Regions from separate parts of the Kitasatospora sp. NPDC001683 genome, predicted to be linked through region 4. Evidence: predicted binding sites of a transcription regulator. Region 4 holds the regulator's gene; each other region holds the start of a gene.
The links. Region 4 encodes HrcA, which represses chaperone genes, less so after heat shock. Its sites were predicted from a motif close to TTNGCACTCNGNNNNNCNGAGTGCNAA; they were not measured.

Region 1 (4,222 bases), on a different contig from region 4:
CGTGCCGTCGTTCGCGACAGGGCCGACCGGACTCGCGCGGCCCGCCCGACCAACCTCGAGGCCGACCGTGACCTGGTCGGTATGTACCTCGACGAGATCGCCAGGACGCCCCTGCTCGATGCCGCCGAGGAGGTCGAGCTCTCGCTGCGGATCGAGGCCGGCGTGTACGCCCAGCACATGCTGGACGAGGGCGAACTCCCCGACGGCGTCACGCGCGAGGAGCTGGAGGCGATAGCCGCCGACGCCGAGCGTGCCAAGGACGTCTTCATCCGCTCGAACCTCCGCCTGGTCGTGGCGGTCGCGCGCCGCTACCCGCGCAGCGGGCTGCCGCTGCTCGACCTGATCCAGGAGGGCAACGCCGGCCTGGTGCGCGCCGTCGAGAAGTTCGACTACGCCAAGGGTTTCAAGTTCTCCACCTACGCGACCTGGTGGATCCGACAGGCGATCACCCGCTCGATCGCCGACCAGTCCCGCACCATCCGGCTGCCCGTGCACCTGGTCGAGGAACTCGGCCGGATCCGCCGGGTGCAGCGGGAGAAGTCCAAGGAGCTGGGCCGCGAGGCGGAGCCGGCCGAGATCGCGGCCGAGCTGGACACCACCGAGGCCCGGATCAAGGACGTGCTGGACTGGGCGCGGGACCCGGTCAGCCTCAACATGTCGGTCGACGACGAGGGCGAGACCCAGTTCGGTGACCTGGTCGAGGACACCGGGGCGACGTCCCCCGAGGACGCCGTGATGGTGATGCTCCGCCGGGAGGAGCTGGACGACCTGATCGGGCGGCTGGACGACCGTACGGCCTCGATCATCCGCTCCCGCTACGGCATGGAGGACGGCCGCGAGCGCACCCTCACCGAGGTGGGCAAGCAGCACGGCCTCACCCGTGAGCGGATCCGGCAGATCGAGAAGCACGCCCTGGCCGAGCTGAAGAAGATCGCCGACCACGCGGGCTTCGAGGCCGCCTGACGGCCGACGGCCGAGGTCGACCACCCGGGCCCTGGTGCGGAGCGCTCCGCACCAGGGCCCGTGGCGCGTCGCGGGCCTCTTAGGCTGGAGGAACAGGTTGGACCGTGAGCAGGGGACCGGCAGGGAGTGGACAGGGTGAGCGAGCAGCCACAGGAACAGGGACAGGGGCAGGAGGAGCAGGACCGGCAGAAGGCGGCCAGGGCCAAGGCCCGCCTGGTCTTCCGCGACCCGCTGGACCAGCAGTCCCGGGACGACACCGACGCCGGCTGGGGCGATCGCCCCGGGACTGGGGAGAGCGGTGGGCGAGGGCTGGACTGGTACCTGAGCCAGCGCCCGCCGCACCACGGGGACTAGCGAAAACGGGGCTGGGGAGCGGGGGAACGGGACTGGGAACGGGGACCGGGGAACCGGGCGACTAGCGCGCCGTGACCAGCGCGTCGCGGATCTCGGTCAGCAGTTGGACCTCCTTGGCCTCGGCCTCGGCCGCCACCTCGGTGGCGCTCTTGCGCCTGGCCGCCATCCGGTTCATCGGGACGATCAGGACGAAGTAGACGACGGCCGCGGTGATCAGGAACTGCAGGGCGGCGCTGAGCACCGACCCCCACAGGATGAGGATTCCGGACGTGACCTCACCGGTGGCGCTCACCGTGCAGGGCCCCTTGAGGCAGGAACTGTAGGACGCCAGGTCCTTGGTCCCGAAGACGCCGACGATCGGATTGATCACGCCCTTGACGAAGGCGTTGACGATGTTGGTGAAGGCAGCGCCGATCACCACGGCGACGGCGAGTTCGACGACATTTCCACGCAGCAGGAATTCCTTGAAGCCCTTCATGCCGCCTCGAACGACGAAGTCGTTCCGGGGTTACGGGTGATCGTCCGGGGGCCCGGATTGACAACCCGTACGGCCCACCGCGCCGCCCGAGGGCGGCGGCAGCCCGGCCCGCGCGGGCCCGAACGCGAGCGCCGCGGCCACCGCGAGCAGCACCAGTGCGGGCACCCCGGCCCGCCGCCGGACGGCCTGGCGCCAGCGGTGCCACCCGCCGCACCCGCGCCGGATCGGCGGGAAGCTCGGCACCTCCCGCCGCGGCGGCACGGTGGGCGCGGGCAGTGGAACGGACAGGCTCGTGGTCGTCATCGGGGCACCTCCGGATCGGGTCGATCGACATGCGGTCGGTCACCGTGCGGTCGGCCACCGCCCGGTGACCCACACGATGCCCACCCGCGCCGCCGCCGGAAAGCCGGTTCCCACAGCCTGTGGATAAACCCGCCCCTGTGGACAACTTCGTACACTCACACGAGTGAGACCGGCCTCCGCTACTGACGAAGACCGCGCCGGGGCACGTGAGCGCACGCGAAAAGGCCCGTCGCCCCCGCGCGAAGCGGGGCCGACAGGCCTTCCCGTGAAGCTTCAGGAACTCCCGGGAGCCCCCGGGACCGAGGTCAGCTCGCGGCCGGAGCCGGGCTGCTGGACGAGCTGGTCGAGCTGGAGCTGCTGGAAGCGCTCGACGAGCCGGACGACCCCGAGGTCGACGACGACGTCGAGGAGCCGGCGGACGAGCCCGCGCCCACCGAGCTGCTGGAGGACGAGCGGCTGTCGGTCCGGTAGAAGCCCGAGCCCTTGAACACGACGCCCACGGCCGAGAAGACCTTGCGGAGCCGTCCCTGGCAGTCGGGGCACGTGGTCAGCGCCTCGTCGGTGAACTTCTGCACCGCCTCCAGGCCGCTGCCGCACTCGGTGCACTGGTACTGGTACGTGGGCACTTGTCTTCCTCCTGGCACTCTCGCCTGATGAGTGCTAACGATGGTCAATGATGCGGTATTCCGTTGGATCAGTCCAGCGAATCCGGTGTGAGATGAGCCGGTACGGGCCGCGTTCGACCGCTCGCTCAGCCCTTGGCCGCGCCGACCAGCTGCGCCGAGGCGGCGCGCTCGCCGGACCCGGTGCGCTCGCCGGATCCCGCCATCACGTGACCGGTCCGGTGCGGTGCGACCAGCAGGTGCCGCATCGACACCAGCGCGACCAGCCCCAGGCCGGCGCCGACCAGCGGCACCAGGAACCCGGCGGACGGCCCGTGGCCGTCGATCAGCCGCCCGGCCACCATCGAGCCGACGGCCAGGCCCAGGCCGATGGCGCCGGTCAGCCAGGTGAAGGCCTCGGTCTTGGCGCCGTCCTCGACCAGGGTCTCGACCAGGGTGTAGCCGCTGATCAGGGTCGGGGCGATGGCCAGACCGCAGAACAGCCCGGCGATCGACAGGGTGACCAGGTTGGGCATCGCCCAGAGCGTCGAGCAGCCCACCACCAGCAGGGCGTAGCTGATGACCATCCGGTGCTGGACGGCCCGACGCCAGGCGATGACGCCGTAGAGCACGCCGGCCACCATCGAGCCGCCGGCGAAGATCCCGTACACGGTGCCGGCGGCGCCGTGCTGGCCGACCGAGTCGGCGAAGGCGTTCACCGAGACCTGCATCCCGCCGAACACGGCCCCCACCCCGAGGATCACCCCGGCCAGCAGCCGGACGCCGGGCGAGGCCAGCGCGGAGGCGCGTCGCGCGCCGGGCCGCGGGGTGTTCCGGGCGGGCGCGGTGCCGCGCCGGGCGGCGAAGACCAGGCCGCCGACGAAGGTCAGTGCGGCCTCCGTGATCAGCGCGGTGGACGGACTGACCGAGGTGGCGATCTTGGCGGCCAGGATCGGACCGATCACGAAGGTGAACTCGTCCGTCACGGACTCGAAGGCGAACGCGGTGCTCACCTTGGCCGCCGAGGAGGCGGACGCGCCGTCGGCGCCGATCGTGGCGATCCAGCGGGCCCGGACCATCGCGCCGATCTGCGGAACGCTCGCGCCGGTCGGAACGGCGGCCAGGAACAGGCTCCAGGCCGGCGCGTGGCCGAGCGCCAGGGTGATCAGCAGGGCGACCGAGGCCGCGTGCACCGCGACGGTCGGGACGAGGACGGCGGCCTGCCCGTACCGGTCGGCGAGGCGCCCGGTCTGCGGGCCGATCAGGGCCTGCGCGACGGCGGCGATCGCGGTGACGGTGCCGGCGGTGCCGTACGAGCCGTGGGTGTCCTTGACGAGCAGCAGGATGCCCATGCTGAGCATCGCGTAGGGCAGCCGCGCGATGAAGGCGGGGGCGAGGAACGTCCAGGCGCCGGGCGTGCGCAGCAGCGCGCCGTACCCGACCTTGGCGGGCGTCTCGGCGGCGGTGTCCACAGTGCTGGCCGCGGTGTCCAGAGCGGTGTCCGGAGTGGAGTCCGCGGCGA
Region 2 (4,222 bases), on a different contig from region 4:
CATCCAGAACCACACCGTCACCCACCCGGTGATGAGCAAGCTCCCGCCGGACAAGCAGAAGTCCGAGATCTGCGACGACCAGGCCGCGCTCACCCAGCAGTACGGCACCGCCCCGCTGCTGTTCCGCCCGCCGTTCGGCGACGGCGCCAACACCCCGACGCTCAACAACTCGGTGCAGCAGTGCGGCCCGCGCGCGATCGTGCTCTGGCGCGAGTCGATGCAGATCCACGACATGCAGTACCAGACCGGGGACAAGAAGCTGAAGCCCGGCGACATCATCCTGGCGCACTTCCGCGGCCCCAAGGAGCTCAAGGGCGCCACGATGACCCAGATGTTCGGGGACCTGCTGGCCCGGATCCAGGAGCAGGGCTTCGCGGTGGCCCGGCTGGACGACTACATCCAGCCGCCGGCTTCCTAGACGGCCTGGACGGGTCGGCCCAGCATCATCAGCGGCCCGTGGTCGGTGCGGCTGAGGATCACCGTGACGGTGTTCGGCCCGGAGGGCTTGAGCTGACGGCGCAGCTCCTCCGGGGTGATCGCCATCCCGCGCTTCTTGATCACCACCGTGCCGACCCCGCGCTCGCGCAGCAGCGCCTTCAGCTTCTTGATGTGGAAGGGCAGCACGTCGGTGAGCTCAAAGGCGTGCGCGTACGGGGTGGCCACCAGCCGGTCCGAGGTCAGGTAGGCGATCTTCGGGTCGATCAGCCGGCCGCCGACCTGCTCGGCCACCTCGGCCACCAGGTGCGCCCGGATCACCGCGCCGTCCGGCTCGTACAGGTACCGCCCGACCGGGCCGGCCGGCGGGTCGGGCAGGTCGCCGCCGGTCAGGCTGGCGGCCTGCGGCAGCAGGGTGGCGCGGTGCGGGCGGGCGGCCCCGGTGCCGAACCAGAGCACCGCCTCCTTGACGTCCCTGTGGTCGGAGACCCACTCGGCCTCGGCGTCCGCCGGGACGGCCTCGTGCGGGATGCCCGGGGCGACCTTCAGGGCGCCGATCGGGGTCCGCCGCCCGGCCTCGATCGCCCAGGAGAGCGGCGGCGCGTACGCCTCCGGATCGAACACCCGGCCGCGCGAGGTGCGCCGGGCCGGGTCGGTGAACACCGCGTCGTAGCCGGTCACGTCCACCTCGGCGACGTCCGCGCAGACCACCTCGACCAGCTCGGCCAGGCCCAGCGCGGCGGCGTTCGCCGCGGTGGCGGCGCAGGCCGCCGGGTCCTTGTCGACGGCCAGCACCTGGATCCCGGCCCGGGCCAGCGCCAGCACGTCCCCGCCGATGCCGCAGCACAGGTCCGCCAGCCGCCGTACGCCCAACTCGGCGAAGCGGCGCGCCCGCCACTCGGCCACGCTGCGCCGGGTGGACTGCTCGACGCCGTTGGGCGTGAAGTACATCAGGTCGGCGTCCGCCCCGAACTTCGCCCGCGCCCGCTGCCGCAGCCGCGCCTGCCCGAACGCCGCCGACACCAGCTCCGCCGGGTGCTCCCGCCGCAGCCGGGTGGCCAGCGCCAGCTCCTCCTCGGGGGCGAACTCGCGCAGCTCGGTGAGCAGGGCCTGACCCTCGGGGGTCAGCAGGGGCTGGAGGTTCTCGGTGTCCACGAGGTCATTCTGACCGCTCAGCGGATGTGGCGGCGGCCGGCCGACCGGAACCCCGGCGGCCGGTTCACCGCCACAGGACACCCGAGGCGAGGACCGCGGGCCCGAACGGCGAGATCGCGGCGGCGACCGTCAGGAACCGGTAGCCGGACCGCCAGCTGCGCACGACCACGACGATGCTCGCCACGAGGGCGGCCACCGGGCCGGCGATCATCCCGATGCCCAGGAAGGCCCAGATGCGCCCGTCCCCGTCGTCCCCGGCGCCGGGACCGCTGCCGAGGCAGAGGGTGAAGTAGAAGACGGCGAACGGCAGCACGACGCCGAGCAGGGGCAGCGCCAGCAGGGCGAGGGACGCGTCCTTGAGCCGGGACGGGCCGACGCGCATCGGAATCGATGTCATGTCAGGAGTCTTGCCCCGGGCCGCCGAGTCGCACATGAGTACGGCTACTCATCCCCGACCCGAGTCCGCCGGGCGCGCCGTTGGCACTCTGGTTGACTGAGTGCTAACCGCGGCCTATGGTCGTCCTTGGCACTCCCCACTGGGGGAGTGCTAACGCGAAGACGTGTGTCTGACCCCCGCGACGGCAGGCCCGCAGGTTCGCCCCTACCCGTTAGAAAACCCCGTAATCTCCGAAGGGGAGCTCGGACGTGACCACCAGCAGCAAGGTTGCCATCAAGCCGCTCGAGGACCGCATCGTGGTCCAGCCGCTCGACGCCGAGACCACCACGGCCTCCGGCCTGGTTATCCCGGACACCGCCAAGGAGAAGCCCCAGGAGGGCGTCGTCCTGGCCGTCGGCCCGGGCCGCTTCGAGGACGGCCAGCGTCTGCCGCTCGACGTCGCCGTGGGTGACATCGTCCTGTACTCGAAGTACGGCGGCACCGAGGTGAAGTACCAGGGCGAGGAGTACCTCGTCCTCTCGGCCCGCGACGTTCTCGCCATCATCGAGAAGTAACGCGGCATCGAGAAGTCAGTCGTTCCGACCCGCCCCGGATCCGTGTCCCAAGTGACAGGGGCCCGGGGCGTGGTTGTTGGTTCACGTAGTTCGGCGGCCGGTGGTCCGGCCGCAGCCCCGAGGGAATAGGGAACATGGCGAAGATCCTGCAGTTCGACGAGGACGCCCGCCGCTCGCTGGAGCGCGGTGTCAACAAGCTGGCCGACACCGTCAAGGTGACCATCGGCCCCAAGGGCCGCAACGTCGTCATCGACAAGAAGTTCGGCGCCCCGACCATCACCAACGACGGCGTCACCATCGCCCGTGAGGTCGAGCTGGACGACCCGTACGAGAACCTTGGCGCGCAGCTCGTCAAGGAGGTCGCCACCAAGACCAACGACGTCGCGGGTGACGGCACCACCACCGCCACCGTGCTGGCCCAGGCCCTGGTCAACGAGGGTCTGCGCAACGTCGCCGCCGGCGCCGGTCCCGCCGCCCTGAAGAAGGGCATCGACAAGGCCGTCGCCGCCGTCTCCGAGCACCTGCTGTCCGTCGCCCGCGAGATCGAGGGCAAGGACGACGTCGCCGCCGTCGCGTCCCTCTCCGCGCAGGACACCCAGGTCGGCGAGCTGATCGCCGAGGCGATCGACAAGGTCGGCAAGGACGGTGTCATCACCGTCGAGGAGTCGAACACCTTCGGCGTGGAGCTGGACTTCACCGAGGGCATGCAGTTCGACAAGGGCTACCTGTCGCCGTACTTCGTCACCGACGCGGAGCGCCAGGAGGCGGTCCTCGAGGACCCGTACATCCTGATCAACCAGGGCAAGATCTCCTCCATCCAGGAGCTGCTGCCGCTGCTGGAGAAGATCCTGCAGAGCGGTGCCTCCAAGCCGCTGCTGATCATCGCCGAGGACGTCGACGGCGAGGCGCTGTCGACCCTGGTCGTGAACAAGATCCGCGGCACCTTCAACGCCGTCGCCGTCAAGGCCCCGGGCTTCGGCGACCGCCGCAAGGCGATCCTCGGCGACCTGGCCGTCCTGACCGGCGGCACGGTCATCTCCGAGGAGGTCGGCCTCAAGCTCGACCAGGCCGGTCTGGACGTGCTGGGCACCGCCCGCCGCGTGACCATCACCAAGGACGACACCACCATCGTCGACGGTGCCGGTGACACCGAGGCCGTGGCCGGCCGCGTCGCCCAGATCAAGGGCGAGATCGCCGCGACCGACTCCGACTGGGACCGCGAGAAGCTGCAGGAGCGCCTGGCCAAGCTGGCCGGCGGCGTCTGCGTCATCAAGGTCGGCGCCGCCACCGAGGTGGAGCTGAAGGAGCGCAAGCACCGCCTGGAGGACGCCATCTCGGCGACCCGCGCCGCGGTCGAGGAGGGCATCGTCGCCGGCGGTGGCGCCTCCCTGGTCCACGCCGCCAAGGTGCTGAACGACGGCCTGGGCCTGTCGGGCGACGAGGCCACCGGTGTCGCGGTGGTCCGCAAGGCGCTGCACGAGCCGCTGCGCTGGATCGCCCAGAACGCCGGCCTGGAGGGCTACGTCATCACCTCCAAGGTCTCCGAGCTGGAGATCGGCCAGGGCTACAACGCCGCCACCGGCGAGTACGGCGACCTGGTGAAGGCCGGCGTCATCGACCCGGTCAAGGTCACCCGCTCCGCCCTGGAGAACGCCGCCTCGATCGCCTCCCTGCTGCTCAC
Region 3 (4,222 bases), on a different contig from region 4:
GGCTTCCAAGCCCAATCTGAACCCCGGCTGGACCCCGCTGGTGAAGGCGGACAACCTGGGGCGGGAGCTCGGGTTCACCGCGCAGCTGCACGTGAAGGACGACTCCGGCAACCCGACGCACTCGTTCAAGGACCGGGTGGTGGCCTGCGCGATCGAGGCCGCCCGGGCGTTCGGCTACACCACGCTGTCCTGCTCCTCGACCGGCAACCTGGCCGGTGCGGTGGGCGCGGCGGCGGCCCGGGCCGGGTTCCGCTCCTGCGTGTTCATCCCGCACGACCTGGAGCAGGGCAAGGTCGTGATGGCCGGGGTGTACGGCGGCGAGCTGGTGGGCATCGAGGGCAACTACGACGACGTGAACCGCTTCTGCTCGGAGCTGATCGGGGACCCGGCCGGCGAGGGCTGGGGTTTCGTCAACGTCAACCTGCGGCCGTACTACGGCGAGGGCTCCAAGACGCTGGCGTACGAGATCTGCGAGCAGCTGGGCTGGCGGCTGCCGGAGCAGATCGTCATCCCGATCGCCTCGGGCTCGCAGCTGACGAAGATCGACAAGGGGCTGCAGGAGCTGATCAAGCTGGGTCTGGTGGAGGACCGGCCGTACCGGATCTTCGGGGCCCAGGCGGCGGGCTGCTCGCCGGTGTCGGCGGCGTTCAAGGCCGGCCGCGACGTGATCAAGCCGGTGAAGCCGGACACCATCGCCAAGTCGCTGGCGATCGGCAACCCGGCGGACGGCCCGTACGTGCTGGACATCGCCCGTCGGACGGGCGGCGCGGTCGAGGACGTCACGGACGCGGAGGTCGTGGCGGCGATCCGGCTGCTGGCCCGGACCGAGGGCGTCTTCGCCGAGACCGCGGGCGGGGTGACGGTCGGCGTGCTGAAGAAGCTGGTCGAGACCGGTCAGCTGGACCCGGCCAAGGAGACCGTCGCGATCAACACCGGCGACGGCCTGAAGACGCTGGACGCCGTCTCCGGGGCCGGGATGACCGCCGTCATCAGCCCGACGCTGGACTCCTTCCGCGCCGCCGGCCTCGCGTCCGCCTGAACCACCCCCACCCCCCCGCTAGGAGAGCCATGAGCGCCAACGTCCGCATCCCCACCATCCTGCGCACCTACACCGGCGGCGCCGCCGAGGTGACCGCCGAGGGCTCCACCCTGGCCGAGGTCATCGCCGACCTGGAGGAGAACCACGCGGGCATCTCCGCCCGCATCCTGGACGACACGGGCAAGCTGCGCCGCTTCGTGAACGTGTACGTGAACGACGACGACGTGCGGTTCGCCGAAGGCCTGGGTACCGCGATCAAGGACGGCGCCAGCGTCTCGATCATTCCGGCGGTGGCCGGCGGCTGCTGAGCCGTTCCGGCCGCTCCCGGCCCTCCTGACCCGCTTCGAACGGCTTCCCGGCCGCCCGCACCTACGGAATTCCACTCTCCGTAGGTGCGGGCGGCCGCCTGCATTTTCGGCGGGAATATTTCCGGGTCAAGTCGGAGTAGAGTGTGGCTCTGCTGGGAAAAGGGCTTCCCTTCCGGCCCGCGGGGTGCTTCGCCGGAGGTCGTCCGGAGGCTGGGACGGGCCCGGGGACCGGGCCGTGAAACATGTCAGGCCGATGTCAGAATTCCTGCGGGCATTTGGGTAATTCGTCCGCTATGTCCGGCGTGGAATGCCGACTTCCTTCCGTTTTGCTCGGTCTTGTCTCTTGGCGGGGGCGAGGAATTCCCGGCGATTGGCCCTGTTGCAGAGGGCGTCGATCCGGATACATTCAGCGGCGGTCGACGTAATCGCCCGCTCACGGAAGCCTTCCGGTGTTCCCGTGCGGAGGATTGCGGCGTGCACGGCTGCGCTCAGGGGGGGTTCCCCGGGCCGGCCTCCAAACCAGACCCGGGCCCGCGACCTGCGGGCCCGTGAAGGGCCAGCACAGCACTAGGGGAGTTCGGAATGGCTCAGGGCACCGTCAAGTGGTTCAACGCGGAGAAGGGCTACGGCTTCATCGCGGTCGACGGTGGTGCGGACGTCTTCGTCCACTACAGCGCGATCCAGATGGACGGCTACCGCACCCTCGAGGAGGGCCAGCGGGTCGAGTTCGAGATCTCCCAGGGACAGAAGGGCCCGCAGGCGGACATGGTCCGCGCGGCGGTCTGACCCCTTCCGGCTCCAGGAGCTCGGCGCGGCCCACGGCTGGTGGACCACTCGCTTCTCGACGGGCCCGTACGACACGCGTCGTACGGGCCCGTTCGCGTTCCCGCGCGGGCCCGTTCGCGTTCCCGCGCGGGCCCGGACGGGCACCGGCGCGGGCCCGGACGGCGGCTCGCGGGTTGGCGATTGGGCTTGCACTCGACCACCCGGAGTGCTAATCATTGGCGTTAGCACTCACAGCGTGAGAGTGACAGCGGACCGGGTCGGTGAGGCCCCCGGGAGCGGTAGGGGAATGGACCCCCGCACACCAGGGCCGTCCGTCGCGGGCACCCCTTGGTCCGAGCAGTCGACCGTGTCCCGGAGGACCACTTCAGATGGCCAAGATCATCGCCTTTGATGAGGAAGCTCGCCGCGGCCTTGAGCGTGGCATGAACCAGCTCGCCGACGCAGTGAAGGTCACGCTCGGCCCCAAGGGTCGCAACGTCGTGCTGGAGAAGAAGTGGGGCGCCCCCACGATCACCAACGACGGTGTCTCCATCGCCAAGGAGATCGAGCTCGAGGACCCGTACGAGAAGATCGGCGCGGAGCTCGTCAAGGAGGTCGCCAAGAAGACGGACGACGTCGCGGGTGACGGCACCACCACCGCCACCGTGCTCGCCCAGGCCCTGGTTCGCGAGGGTCTGCGCAACGTCGCCGCCGGCGCCAACCCGATGGCTCTGAAGCGCGGCATCGAGAAGGCCGTCGCCGCCGTCTCGGACCAGCTGCTGGCCCAGGCCAAGGACGTGGAGACCAAGGAGCAGATCGCCTCCACCGCCTCCATCTCCGCCGCTGACACCCAGATCGGCGAGCTGATCGCCGAGGCCATGGACAAGGTCGGCAAGGAAGGCGTCATCACCGTCGAGGAGAGCAACACCTTCGGCCTGGAGCTCGAGCTCACCGAGGGCATGCGCTTCGACAAGGGCTACATCTCCGCCTACTTCGCCACCGACCTGGAGCGCATGGAGGCGACCTTCGAGGACCCGTACATCCTCATCGCCAACTCCAAGATCGGCTCGGTCAAGGACCTGCTCCCGCTGCTGGAGAAGGTCATGCAGAGCGGCAAGCCGCTCGTCATCATCGCCGAGGACGTCGAGGGCGAGGCCCTGTCGACCCTGGTCGTGAACAAGATCCGCGGCACCTTCAAGTCCGTCGCCGTCAAGGCCCCGGGCTTCGGCGACCGCCGCAAGGCCATGCTCGGCGACATCGCCATCCTCACCGGTGGCACCGTGATCTCCGAGGAGGTCGGCCTCAAGCTGGAGAACGCCGGCATCGACCTGCTGGGCACCGCCCGCAAGGTGGTCATCACCAAGGACGAGACCACCATCGTCGACGGTGGCGGCGACAGCGAGCAGGTCGCCGGTCGCGTGAACCAGATCCGCGCCGAGATCGAGAACAGCGACTCGGACTACGACCGCGAGAAGCTCCAGGAGCGCCTCGCCAAGCTGGCCGGCGGCGTGGCCGTCATCAAGGCCGGCGCGGCCACCGAGGTGGAGCTCAAGGAGCGCAAGCACCGCATCGAGGACGCCGTCCGCAACGCCAAGGCCGCCGTCGAGGAGGGCATCGTCGCCGGTGGTGGCGTCGCCCTGCTGCAGGCCGGTGTCGCCTTCGACAAGCTCGAGCTGGACGGCGACGAGGCCACCGGTGCCAACATCGTCAAGGTCGCGCTCGAGGCCCCGATCAAGCAGATCGCGACCAACGCCGGCCTCGAGGGTGGCGTCGTGGTGGAGAAGGTGCGCAACCTCCCCGCCGGTCACGGCTTGAACGCCGCCACCAACGAGTACGTCGACCTGGTCGCCGAGGGCATCATCGACCCGGCCAAGGTCACCCGCTCCGCGCTGCAGAACGCCGCCTCCATCGCGGCGCTGTTCCTCACCACCGAGGCCGTCATCGCTGACAAGCCGGAGAAGGCCGCCGCGGCCGCCGGCGGCGGCATGCCGGGCGGTGACATGGACTTCTGATCCTGATCGCTTCGATCGGGTCGGTTGACTCCTCGTCCGCGTGGGCGGTCCCCTTCGGGGGGCCGCCCACGCGGCGTTTCCGGGCGGTCGGCGTTTCG
Region 4 (4,222 bases):
GCCGCGGCCTCCAGGGTGAGTGCGGCGGACGGCACGCCGAACAGCTGGTCGAGGTCGGGCTTGACGGGCTTGGTGCGGCCGAACAGGGCGTCCAGGAATCCCACGGCGGGCCTTTCGGGTCGGGGAGGTCGATCAGCGGCCGAGCTGCGCGGAGATCTTCGCCAGCTGGGCCAGTCGCTTCTCCAGCGTCGGATGGGTGGAGAACAGCTGGGAGGCGGTCTCCCGGGCGCTCAGCGCGGGGGCGAAGTAGAAGGCGTTGTAGGGCTGGGAGCGGCGCAGGTCCTCGGTGGGGATGGCCGCGATCTGCCCGGTCACCTTGGTGAGGGCGGAGGCCAGGGCGCTGGGCCGGCCGGTGAGCTGGGCGGCGGCCCGGTCGGCGGCCAGCTCGCGGTAGCGGGAGAGCAGCCGGGTGAGCAGGAAGCTGATCGCGTAGACGACCATCGACACCAGCGGGATGATCAGCGCCGCGATGGCCGCGTTCTGGTCGTTGTTGTTGCGGCCGCCGCCCATGAACCCGCCGTACATGGCGATCCGGGTCATCGCCCCGGCGAGCACGCCGAGGAAGCCGGCGATGGTCATCACCGCGACGTCCCGGTGGGCGACGTGCGACAGCTCGTGCGCCAGGACGCCCTCGAGTTCCTCCGGTTCGAGCCGGCGCAGCAGGCCGGTGGTCACGCACACCACGGCGTTCTGCGGGTTGCGGCCGGTGGCGAAGGCGTTCGGCATGTCGTTGTCGGCGACGGCCACGCGGGGCTTGGGCATGTCGGCCAGGGCGCAGAGCCGGTCGATCGTGCCGTGCAGCTGGGGGTACTGCTCCTCGGTCACCGGGCGGGCGCCCATGGCCCGTTCGGTGATCTTGTCGCTGAACCAGAACTGGGCCACGAATAGCCCGCCGGAGATCAGCACGATCAGCGGCCAGGCCCCGCGCAGCAGCGCGATCAGCAGGCCCGTGAAACCGACGTACAGCAGCCCGATCACGAACATCGTCGCGACCATGCGGCTGGTCAGGCCGCGGTCGGGCGCGAAACGGGTGTGCTGGCCCGAGCTCGACATCTCTTGCTCCTCCGTTCGCCGTCGCTTTCGATGCTGCCACCCGGACGGCCCCGGGGCACCACCCCCCGCACGCGGAGTGTCGTGGCGGCCGTCCGGAACTGCGGGCAGGATCACCCCGGCCGGGCCGTTCCTGCGGTAGGACCCGGGCCGTACACTGGCAGGTACGGTTTTGGCACTCGTACGTGCAGAGTGCCAGGATCGGGGCCCTCCCCGGAGCGGCTCGCAGCATCACAGACGGACAACGTGCGAAGACGGAGGTGCGTGCCCCATGGCCGGTGAGGTCCGCCAGCTGGACGACCGCAAGCTCGCCGTGCTCCGCGCGATCGTCCAGGACTACGTGGGCACCGAGGAGCCGGTCGGCTCCAAGGCGCTGGTGGAGCGGCACAACCTCGGGGTGTCCCCGGCCACGGTGCGCAACGACATGGCGGCGCTGGAGGAGGAGGGGTACATCCACCAGCCGCACACCAGCGCCGGGCGCATCCCCACCGACAAGGGCTACCGGCTGTTCGTCGACAAGCTCGCCGAGGTCAAGCCGATGAGCTCCCCGGAGCGCCGGGCGATCCGGCACTTCCTGGAAGGCGCCGTCGACCTGGACGACGTGGTCAGGCGCACGGTGCGGCTGCTCGCCCAGCTGACCCGGCAGGTCGCCGTGGTGCAGTACCCCTCGCTCACCCGATCCACCGTCCGGCACATCGAGCTGGTGGCGCTGGCCCCGGCCAAGGTGATGCTGGTGCTGATCACCAACACCGGCCGGGTCGAGCAGCGGATGATCGACTGCCCGGGCACGGTCGGCGAGACGGTCCTGGCGGACCTGCGGGCGCGGATCAACGCGCGGGCGGCCGGCCAGCGGCTGCCGGACGTCCCCGGTCTGCTGGAGGAGCTGCCGGCGACCTTCGAGCAGATCGACCAGCCGACCGTCAGCACGGTCCTGGCCACGCTGTTCGAGGCGCTCGCCGAACAGAACGAGGAGCGGATCATGCTGGCCGGCACGGCCAACCTGACCCGCTTCGGGCACGACTTCCCGCTCACCATCCAGCCGGTGCTGGAGGCCCTGGAGGAGCAGGTCGTCCTGCTCCGCCTCCTGGGTGAGACCACGGACGCCGCGATGACGGTCCGGATCGGGCGGGAGAACGCGTACGAAGGGCTGAATTCCACCTCGGTCGTTTCGGTCGGCTACGGTTCGGGCGACGAGAGCGTGGCCAAACTGGGTGTGATCGGTCCGACCCGGATGGACTACCCGGGCACAATGGGGGCGGTGCGAGCGGTGGCACGGTACGTGGGCCAGATCCTGGCCGAGTCGTAGCAAGCAACCGCCGTCGGGAATTCCGGCGGCGATGTCCAGTCGCACTACTACAGGCGGAACAAGCGGAGCATTTGGTGGCCACGGACTACTACGCGGTACTCGGCGTCCGACGGGATGCGGGGCAGGACGAGATCAAGAAGGCGTTCCGGCGCCTGGCACGCGAACTGCACCCGGACGTCAACCCGGACCCGAAGACGCAGGAGCGGTTCAAGGAGATCAACGCCGCCTACGAGGTGCTCTCCGATCCGCAGAAGCGCCAGGTCTACGACCTCGGCGGCGACCCGCTGTCGCCCGGCGGCGGCGGTGGCGCGGGCGGCTTCGGCGCCGGCGCGGCGGGCTTCGGCTTCTCCGACATCATGGACGCCTTCTTCGGCGCCGCGGCCGGCCAGCGCGGCCCGCGCTCGCGCACCCGCCGCGGCCAGGACGCCATGATCCGGCTGGAGATCACCCTGGAGGAGGCCGCCTTCGGCACCACCAAGGAACTCCAGGTCGACACCGCCGTCACCTGCACCACCTGCAGCGGCGAGGGCGCGGCCCCCGGCACCTCCGCCCAGACCTGCGACATGTGCCGCGGCAAGGGCGAGGTCTCCCAGGTCACCCGCTCCTTCCTGGGCCAGGTCATGACCTCCCGCCCGTGCCCGCAGTGCCAGGGCTTCGGCACCGTCGTGCCGACCCCGTGCCCCGAGTGCGCCGGCGACGGCCGGGTGCGGGCCCGCCGCACCCTGACGGTCAAGATCCCGGCCGGTGTGGACAACGGCACCCGGATCCAGCTGGCCGGCGAGGGCGAGGTCGGCCCCGGCGGCGGCCCGGCCGGCGACCTGTACGTCGAGATCGCCGAGACCACCCACAGCGTCTTCCAGCGGCGCGGGGACGACCTGCACTGCACCGTCACCATCCCGATGACGGCCGCCGCGCTCGGCACCCAGGTGCCGCTGCAGACCCTGGACGGGCTGGAGGAGGTCGACATCCGGCCCGGCACCCAGTCCGGCCAGTCGATCCCGCTGCACGGCCGGGGCATCACCCACCTGCGCGGGGGCGGCCGGGGCGACCTGATAGTGCACGTCGAGGTGCAGACGCCCACCAAGCTCGACGCCGAGCAGGAGGAGCTGCTGCGCCGGCTCTCCATGCTGCGCGGCGAGGAGCGGCCGTCCGGCCAGTTCGCGCCGGGCCAGCAGGGCCTGTTCTCGCGCCTGAAGGACGCCTTCAACGGCCGGTAGTCGTCCGGGAAGGGGTGCCGGGGGCAGTTCCCCGGCACCCCTTTCGTGTCCCCCCGTCCCTTTCCCTGGAGGTTCCCCGTCATGACCGCCCCCGTCTTCGTCGTCGAGACCGAGCGGATCGCCGCCGCCGCGCCCGGGGCCGTGGTGCGGCTCGACGGGGCGGAGGGGCGGCACGCGGCGGCGGTGAAGCGGCTGACGGCCGGCGAGGCGGTGACCCTGGCGGACGGGCTGGGCCTCGGGGTGGACGGGACGGTCGCCGAGGTGCTCGGCAAGGACGCGATCGACGTCACGGTGGCCGTCGTGCGGCGGGAGCCGGAGCCGGCGCCGCGGATCGTGGTCGTCCAGGCGCTGCCCAAGGGCGACCGCGGCGAGCTGGCCGTGGAGACCATGACCGAGGTCGGCGTGGACGTGGTGATCCCCTGGGCCGCCTCCCGCTGCATCACCCAGTGGAAGGGCGAGCGCGGCGCCAAGGCGCTCGCCAAGTGGCGGGCCACCGCCCGGGAGGCGGGCAAGCAGTCCCGCCGGCTGCGCTTCCCCGAGGTGCGCGAGCTGATGACCACCCGCCAGCTGGCGCCGCTGCTGGCCCAGGCCTCCCTCGCGGCGGTGCTGCACGAGGAGGGCGCCGAGCCGCTGGCGCAGACCGCGCTGC

Region 1: the regulator HrcA is predicted to act here: its motif matches at 2,736-2,762, upstream of ACWCYO_RS10515 (FmdB family zinc ribbon protein).
Region 2: the regulator HrcA is predicted to act here: its motif matches at 2,068-2,094, upstream of groES (co-chaperone GroES).
Region 3: the regulator HrcA is predicted to act here: its motif matches at 2,319-2,345, upstream of groL (chaperonin GroEL).

The regions. Positions count from the first base shown of each region.
Region 1 is NZ_JBSFGK010000014.1:90,997-95,218, reverse strand. Features, by position in the region: gene ACWCYO_RS10535 (sigma-70 family RNA polymerase sigma factor) at 1-963, shown strand, start outside; gene ACWCYO_RS10530 (hypothetical protein) at 1,099-1,317, shown strand; gene mscL (large conductance mechanosensitive channel protein MscL) at 1,379-1,795, opposite strand; gene ACWCYO_RS10520 (hypothetical protein) at 1,826-2,098, opposite strand; gene ACWCYO_RS10515 (FmdB family zinc ribbon protein) at 2,404-2,724, opposite strand; gene ACWCYO_RS10510 (MFS transporter) at 2,850-4,222, opposite strand, start outside.
Region 2 is NZ_JBSFGK010000027.1:83,301-87,522, forward strand. Features, by position in the region: gene ACWCYO_RS17155 (polysaccharide deacetylase family protein) at 1-418, shown strand, start outside; gene ACWCYO_RS17160 (THUMP-like domain-containing protein) at 415-1,590, opposite strand; gene ACWCYO_RS17165 (hypothetical protein) at 1,655-1,987, opposite strand; gene groES (co-chaperone GroES) at 2,236-2,541, shown strand; gene groL (chaperonin GroEL) at 2,676-4,222, shown strand, end outside.
Region 3 is NZ_JBSFGK010000100.1:18,395-22,616, reverse strand. Features, by position in the region: gene thrC (threonine synthase) at 1-1,039, shown strand, start outside; gene ACWCYO_RS34240 (MoaD/ThiS family protein) at 1,069-1,347, shown strand; gene ACWCYO_RS34235 (cold-shock protein) at 1,930-2,133, shown strand; gene groL (chaperonin GroEL) at 2,502-4,124, shown strand.
Region 4 is NZ_JBSFGK010000058.1:3,613-7,834, reverse strand. Features, by position in the region: gene pspAB (PspA-associated protein PspAB) at 1-104, opposite strand, end outside; gene htpX (zinc metalloprotease HtpX) at 133-1,053, opposite strand; gene hrcA (heat-inducible transcriptional repressor HrcA) at 1,322-2,356, shown strand; gene dnaJ (molecular chaperone DnaJ) at 2,431-3,573, shown strand; gene ACWCYO_RS27130 (16S rRNA (uracil(1498)-N(3))-methyltransferase) at 3,655-4,222, shown strand, end outside.